One region of the Bradyrhizobium sp. USDA 4451 genome, then DNA from elsewhere that is predicted to be linked to it. Evidence: riboswitches for the same ligand, from Rfam matches in the RefSeq annotation. Region 1 holds a riboswitch; the other holds the start of a gene.
What was found. A riboswitch is a leader RNA that binds a small molecule or an ion and turns the genes downstream of it on or off. The one in region 1 is predicted to bind glycine.

Region 1 (3,407 bases):
TCAGCTTCTGGCCCATGCCGTCGACCTTGGCCCAGCGCTTCAGCGAAGCGACGCAGTCTTCGGCCGTCACCGGCGCTCCATCGTGCCACTTCAGGCCGTCGCGCAGCGTGAACGTGTAGGTGAGCTTGTCGTCGGAGACCTTCCAGTCCGCCATCTGCGGCTGGATCTTGAAGTTGGCATCCGTCGCCAGCAGCGTGTCGTAGATCATGTAGCCGTGGTCGCGCGTGATATAGGCTGTGGTTAGAATCGGATCGATGACGCGCAGGTCCGAATGCATCACCGCGGTGATGGTCTTGTCCGCGGCCATCGCCTGCGGCGCAAACGACAATTCCTGCGGTGCGAATGACAGCGCAAGCGCCGACAACGCAGCCGCGAGCGTGCGGCGTTTCCAACGCGAGATAGGGAACATGCAAATCTCTCCTGACGTGTAACTGGTCAAAGCCGGCTTATTCGTTATGCATGCGGTCCGTTATTTAGGCGAACTAACATGCTGTATGGCTTGTGAAATCGAGACTTGCACCAAGCGCCAAGCGCGTCAATCGGTTTCGATCCGGATCGGACGTACACAAACGAATGAGGCCGCGGGCCGGATTTTGGCTTTACAAAATCGTCGGCGGAGATTTTCGTGAGCGCCGCGCGATGCCGGCGCCGTCAGAACAACAAGAGAGAACAACGATGAACCCCGCCAATCTCCCCTTTGACTCCGAAGCGATGCTGCAGGGCCTGCGCAGCTGGGTGGAATGCGAGAGCCCGACCTGGGACGCGGCTGCGGTCGAGCGCATGCTCGATCTCGCCGCGCGCGAGATGGCGGTCATGGGTGCGACGATCGAACGCATCGCCGGACGCCAGGGCTTTGCCGGCTGCGTCCGCGCCCGCTTTCCGCATCCGAAGCAGGGTCAGCCCGGCATCCTGATATCAGGCCATCTCGACACCGTGCACCCGGTCGGCACCATTGAGAAGCTCAAATGGCGCCGCGAAGGCAACAAATGCTTCGGGCCCGGCATCTTCGACATGAAGGGCGGCAACTATCTGTCGATCGAGGCCATCAGGCAATTGGCCCGCGCGTCCTTCACGACGCCGTTGCCGATCACCGTGCTGTTCACACCCGATGAAGAGGTCGGCACACCGTCGACGCGCGACATCATCGAGGCGGAAGCCGCGCGCAACAAATATGTGCTGGTGCCGGAGCCCGGCCGGCCGAACAACGGTGTCGTCACCGGCCGCTACGCGATCGCGCGCTTCAATCTGGAAGCCACCGGCAAGCCGAGCCATGCCGGCGCGACGCTGTCCTCCGGCCGCTCCGCGATCCGCGAAATGGCCCGTCAAATCATCGCCATCGACGGCATGACCACCGAGGACTGCACCTTCTCGGTCGGCATCGTGCATGGCGGCCAGTGGGTCAATTGCGTCGCCACGACCTGCACCGGCGAAGCGCTCAGCATGGCCAAGCGGCAGGCCGATCTCGATCGCGGCGTCGAACGCATGCTGGCGCTGTCCGGCACCGCCAACGACGTAACCTTCAAGGTGACGCGCGGCGTCACGCGCCCGGTGTGGGAGCCGGATGCCGGCACCATGGCTCTATACGAAAAGGCAAAGGGCCTTGCGGCCGGGATGGGCCTCGATCTTCCGCACGGCAGCGCCGGCGGTGGATCGGACGGCAACTTCACCGGTGCGATGGGCATCCCCACGCTCGATGGTCTCGGCGTTCGCGGCGCCGATGCACATACGCTCAACGAGCATATCGAGGTCGACAGCCTGGCCGAGCGCGGCCGCCTGATGGCGGCGCTGCTGGCGACGCTGGACTGATTGCACTGCACAACACGTTGGCACTGCCGGATCGAAATTTAGCCTTGTCCAATTTTAAGGCTTCGCCTACGGTCCGGCCGTCCAACGCGACGATGCGGGAGAGATCGAGGCGACAACATTCGTGTTGTCAGCTTCGGCGCCGATGGAGCAACCGCCCCGGAAACTCTCAGGCAAAAGGACTGTATCGTCAGGACGATCTGGAGAGAGACGGACATGGCCGCAGATCAAGGGCCGTGACGTCCACCGAAGGGGATAGTTCGCGTCCGGGCCCCGGCCCGGTGCGGATCAAGCTCTCAGGTACCGTGACAGATGGGGCGTCGAAACACCCGGTTTCACCGGTGGTTCGGCGACTCTAACAACACGGGAGCCTGAAGACCATCATGCCTCACATTGCGATCATTGGCGCCGGCATCACCGGCGTGACGACGGCCTATGCCCTGCTCGAACGCGGCTACAAGGTGACTGTGCTCGACAGGCACCGCTACGCCGCGATGGAAACCTCGTTCGCCAACGGCGGACAGCTATCCGCCAGCAACGCCGAAGTCTGGAACAGCGCGGCGACCATTCTCAAGGGGCTGCGCTGGATGCTGAGAAGCGACGCGCCGCTGCTGATGAACCCGAAGCCGAGCTGGCACAAATATTCCTGGATCGGCGAGTTCGTCGGTGGCATCGCGCGCTATCGCAGCAACACCATCGAGACCACGCGACTCGCCATCGAAGCGCGCAAGCATCTGTTCTCGATCGCCGAGCGCGAGAACATCGCCTTCGATCTCGAACGCCGCGGCATCCTGCACGTCTATCACGACAAGGCCGGCTTCGAGGCGGGCCTCAAGGTCAACACCTTGCTGCAGCAAGGCGGGCTCGACCGCCGGCCGGTGACGGCGGACGAGATACGCAGCATCGAGCCCGCGCTGCAGACGGCCTGCTATGGCGGCTTCTTCACGCCGTCGGACGCCACAGGCGATATCCACAAATTCACGCGCGGCCTTGCTGACGCCTGCGCTCGCCGCGGCGCGAGCTTCATCCATGAAGCCGACGTCGACACGATCGCGCGCGGCGACAACGGCTTCCGCATCGGCTGGAACGAAACCGCGTCGCACGATGGCGAGCACCCGACGCGACACGCGTTGCAGGCGGACGGCATCGTCATCTGCGCCGGCGTGGCGAGCCGCCGCTTCGCGGGCCTGCTCAACGACCGCGTCAACGTCTATCCGGTCAAGGGCTATTCGATCACGGTGCAGCTCGATGCGCCGCAAAGCCGGGACGCCGCGCCGACCGTCAGTCTGCTCGACGAAGCCGCCAAGATCGTCACCAGCCGGCTCGGCGTCGACCGCTTCCGCGTCGCCGGCACCGCCGAGTTCAACGGCTTCAACCGCGATATCAGGGCCGACCGCATCCAGCCGCTGGTGGATTGGGTGCGCCATCATTTCCCCGGGGTCGATACGTCGAAAGTCGTACCGTGGGCGGCCCTGCGCCCGATGATGCCGAACATGATGCCGGTGGTGCGCGCGGGACGGATTCCGGGCGTGTTCTACAACACCGGCCACGGTCATCTCGGCTGGACCCTGTCGGCCGCGACGGCGCAGATGGTCGCAGGCGCG
Region 2 (3,407 bases), 160 kb from region 1:
GATCAGCTTTTCCGCGCGCACCAGGTCCGGATAGGCCTGGCCCATCTCGCGGACCAGCGCCCAGACCAGGCGATGCATCAGCGGCTCGCTGGCGCCCAGGAGCTGCGCGTGGCGCATCGCGCGGCGCATGATCCGGCGCAGCACGTAGCCGCGGCCCTCGTTCGACGGCAGCACGCCATCGGCGATCAGGAACGCCGACGAGCGCAGATGGTCGGCGATGACGCGATACGATGCGACGTTCTGCGCGTTCGGCCCATGGCCGAGCGCCGACGAGGCTGCGTCGATCAGATGGCGGAACAGATCGGTCTCGAACACGCTCTCGACGCCCTGCAGGATGCAGGCCATGCGCTCGAGGCCCATGCCGGTGTCGATCGAGGGACGCGGCAGCGCCACGCGCTCCTCCTTCGTCACCTGCTCGTACTGCATGAACACCAGATTCCAGAACTCGAGGAAGCGATCGCCGTCCTCCTCGGGGCTACCCGGAGGTCCGCCCCAGATGTGCTCGCCGCGATCGATGAAGATCTCGGAGCACGGACCGCAGGGACCGGTATCGCCCATCGCCCAGAAATTGTCCGAGGTCGGGATGCGGATGATGCGGTCGTCCGAGAAGCCCGCGATCTTCTTCCAGTAGCCGGCCGCCTCGTCGTCGGTGTGATAGACCGTGACGAGCAGCTTGTCCTTCTTCAGCCCGAAATCCCTGGTGATCAGATTCCAGGCGAGCTCGATCGCGCGCTCCTTGAAGTAGTCGCCGAACGAGAAGTTGCCGAGCATCTCGAAGAAGGTGAGATGGCGCGCGGTGTAGCCGACATTGTCGAGGTCGTTATGCTTGCCGCCGGCGCGCACGCATTTCTGCGACGTCGTGGCGCGCTGATAGCTGCGCTTCTCGACGCCGGTGAAGACGTTCTTGAACTGCACCATGCCGGCATTGGTGAACATCAGGGTCGGGTCGTTGCGCGGCACCAGCGGCGACGAGGCCACGATCTCGTGGCCGTTCTCCTTGAAGAAGTTCAGAAATGTCGACCTGATGTCGTTGACGCTGCTCATGTTCATCCAATCGGAAAAAGGGGCCGGCCAGCCGCAAAAAGGCGTCATTTTCCGGCCGAACGCTTTTAGACATTGCCAGCTGCGGTGTCCAGAAACTGTGCAGCCGGATCATGGGCTTGCCGCAACAGCACAAAGCCCGTTGATAGTCGTCCGGGTGCGTTGACAGCCTTGGCGGGGCCGTGTTTTGGTCCTACCTGTAAGTAGTCACGTCGGGAGAGACCGGCCCTGTCCTGGGCCGGCGCCGAAGGAGCAACCGCCCCGGAAACTCTCAGGCAAAAGGACCGCGTGACGTCTGACATCTGGAAAGAGGCGCTGGGGTTCTCCCCGATTGCGTCCGCCGACGGGATAATACTCTCAGGCACAGCGACAGATGGGGCTTTCTGCAGGTTTCTCAAGGGGAAATAGGTCCCCGGCGGGAACCGCGAGGGCCCTGTGATGCTTGTGCGCGAAACTTCCCCGCTGAAACAGACCCCGCTGCACGCGCTGCATCTGGCGCGCGGCGCCAAGATGGTGCCGTTCGCCGGCTATGACATGCCGGTGCAATACACGGCCGGTGTGCTCAGGGAGCACCTGCACACCCGCAAGGATGCCGGCCTGTTCGACGTGTCCCACATGGGACAGCTCGTGCTGAAGGCCAAATCCGGCAAGGTCGCAGACGCGGCGCTCGCGCTGGAGAAGCTGGTGCCGCAGGACATCGTCGGCATCGCGCCGGGACGGCAGCGCTACGCGCAATTCACCAACAAGGACGGCGGCCTGCTCGACGATTTGATGGTGGCGAATTTCGGCGATCATCTATTCCTGGTGGTCAACGCCGCCTGCAAGGACGCGGACGAGGCGCATCTGCGCGCGAATCTTTCCGACAGCTGCGAGATCGTGTCGCTGGCCGACCGCGCGCTGATCGCGCTGCAGGGGCCGAAAGCGGAAGCGGCACTGGCAAAGCTTTGTCCAGATGTCAGTTCGATGAAATTCATGGACGCCGGCCCGCGCCGCGTCGCCGAGATCGACTGCTTCGTCTCGCGCTCCGGTTACACCGGCGAGGACGGCTTTGAGATTTCAGTACCCGCGGACAAGGCGGAAGCCCTGGTCACCGCGCTGCTCGACAATCCCGACGTGCTGCCGATCGGGCTTGGCGCGCGCGACAGCCTGCGGCTCGAAGCCGGGCTCTGCCTCTACGGACATGACATTGACACCACCACCACGCCGGTCGAAGGCGCGCTGGAATGGTCGGTGCAGAAGGTCCGCCGCAGCGGCGGCGCCCGCGCCGGCGGCTTTCCCGGCGCCGACAAGATCCTCGCGCAATTCGCTGATGGCGCCACTCGCCGCCGCGTCGGCCTGCGGCCCGATGGCCGTGCGCCGGTGCGCGAAGGCGCAGCGCTGTTCGCCGACGCCACCTCGCCCGAGCCGATCGGCAAGGTGACCTCGGGCGGCTTCGGCCCGAGCCTCAATGCACCGGTCGCGATGGGCTATCTGCCGACCGCCCTTTCCGCGCTCGGCACCACCGTTTTCGCCGAAGTGCGTGGCCAGCGGCTGCCGCTGAAAGTCGCCGCCACGCCCTTCGTCCCCAATACCTACAAACGCTGAAGGATCGATCCCCATGACGACGCTGTACACGTCCGACCACGAATGGCTCCGCATCGAGGGCGATGTCGCCACGATCGGGATTACCGATTATGCGCAATCGCAGCTCGGCGACGTGGTGTTCGTCGAACTGCCCAAGATCGGCCGCAGCCTGAAAAAGGCCGAGGCCGCCGCCGTCGTCGAATCCGTCAAGGCCGCCTCCGACGTCTATGCGCCGATCACCGGCGAAGTGGTCGAGGTCAACGAGGCGCTCACGGCCGATCCCGCGCTGGTCAATTCGGATGCCGGCGGCAAGGCCTGGTTCTTCAAGCTGAAGATATCAGACAAGGGCGAACTCGGCGGCCTGATGGATGAAGCCGCCTACGCCGCGCACACCGCCTGAGAGAATGAAGCAGATTGCGACCACACACTCCCTGTCATCGCCCGACTTGATCGGGCGACCCAGTACGCCGCGCCTCCTCAGCTTGAACGCTGATGCCTCGGCGTACTGGATACCCCGCTTTCGCGGGGTATGACGGCTGACAACGAGGACCCCGTCATGAACGCGCCCTTCAAGCCGATCAACGAAGCCGCCACCGATTTCGTCCGCCGCCACATCGGACCGTCACCGCGCGACGTCAACGCGATGCTGGAGACGGTCGGCGCCGCGAGCCTGCAGGCGCTGATGAATGAGACGCTGCCGGCGTCGATCCGGCAGAAGGCGCCGCTCGACCTCGGCCGGGCGCTGAGCGAAACCGAGGCGCTCGCGCATATGAGCGAGCTCGCCGCGCAGAACCAGGTGTTCA

Region 2: linked by a shared signal. The riboswitch ahead of gcvT (glycine cleavage system aminomethyltransferase GcvT) and the one ahead of ACVMB0_RS31175 (D-amino acid dehydrogenase) in region 1 are both predicted to bind glycine.

Annotation. Positions count from the first base shown of each region.
Region 1 covers NZ_JBTRCH010000001.1:6,662,917-6,666,323, forward strand. The annotation lists gene ACVMB0_RS31165 (ABC transporter substrate-binding protein) at 1-409, opposite strand, end outside; gene ACVMB0_RS31170 (M20/M25/M40 family metallo-hydrolase) at 676-1,806, shown strand; glycine riboswitch at 1,892-1,998, shown strand; glycine riboswitch at 2,002-2,117, shown strand; gene ACVMB0_RS31175 (D-amino acid dehydrogenase) at 2,187-3,407, shown strand, end outside.
Region 2 covers NZ_JBTRCH010000001.1:6,822,547-6,825,953, forward strand. The annotation lists gene alaS (alanine--tRNA ligase) at 1-1,044, opposite strand, end outside; glycine riboswitch at 1,245-1,337, shown strand; gene gcvT (glycine cleavage system aminomethyltransferase GcvT) at 1,480-2,625, shown strand; gene gcvH (glycine cleavage system protein GcvH) at 2,639-3,004, shown strand; gene gcvP (aminomethyl-transferring glycine dehydrogenase) at 3,161-3,407, shown strand, end outside.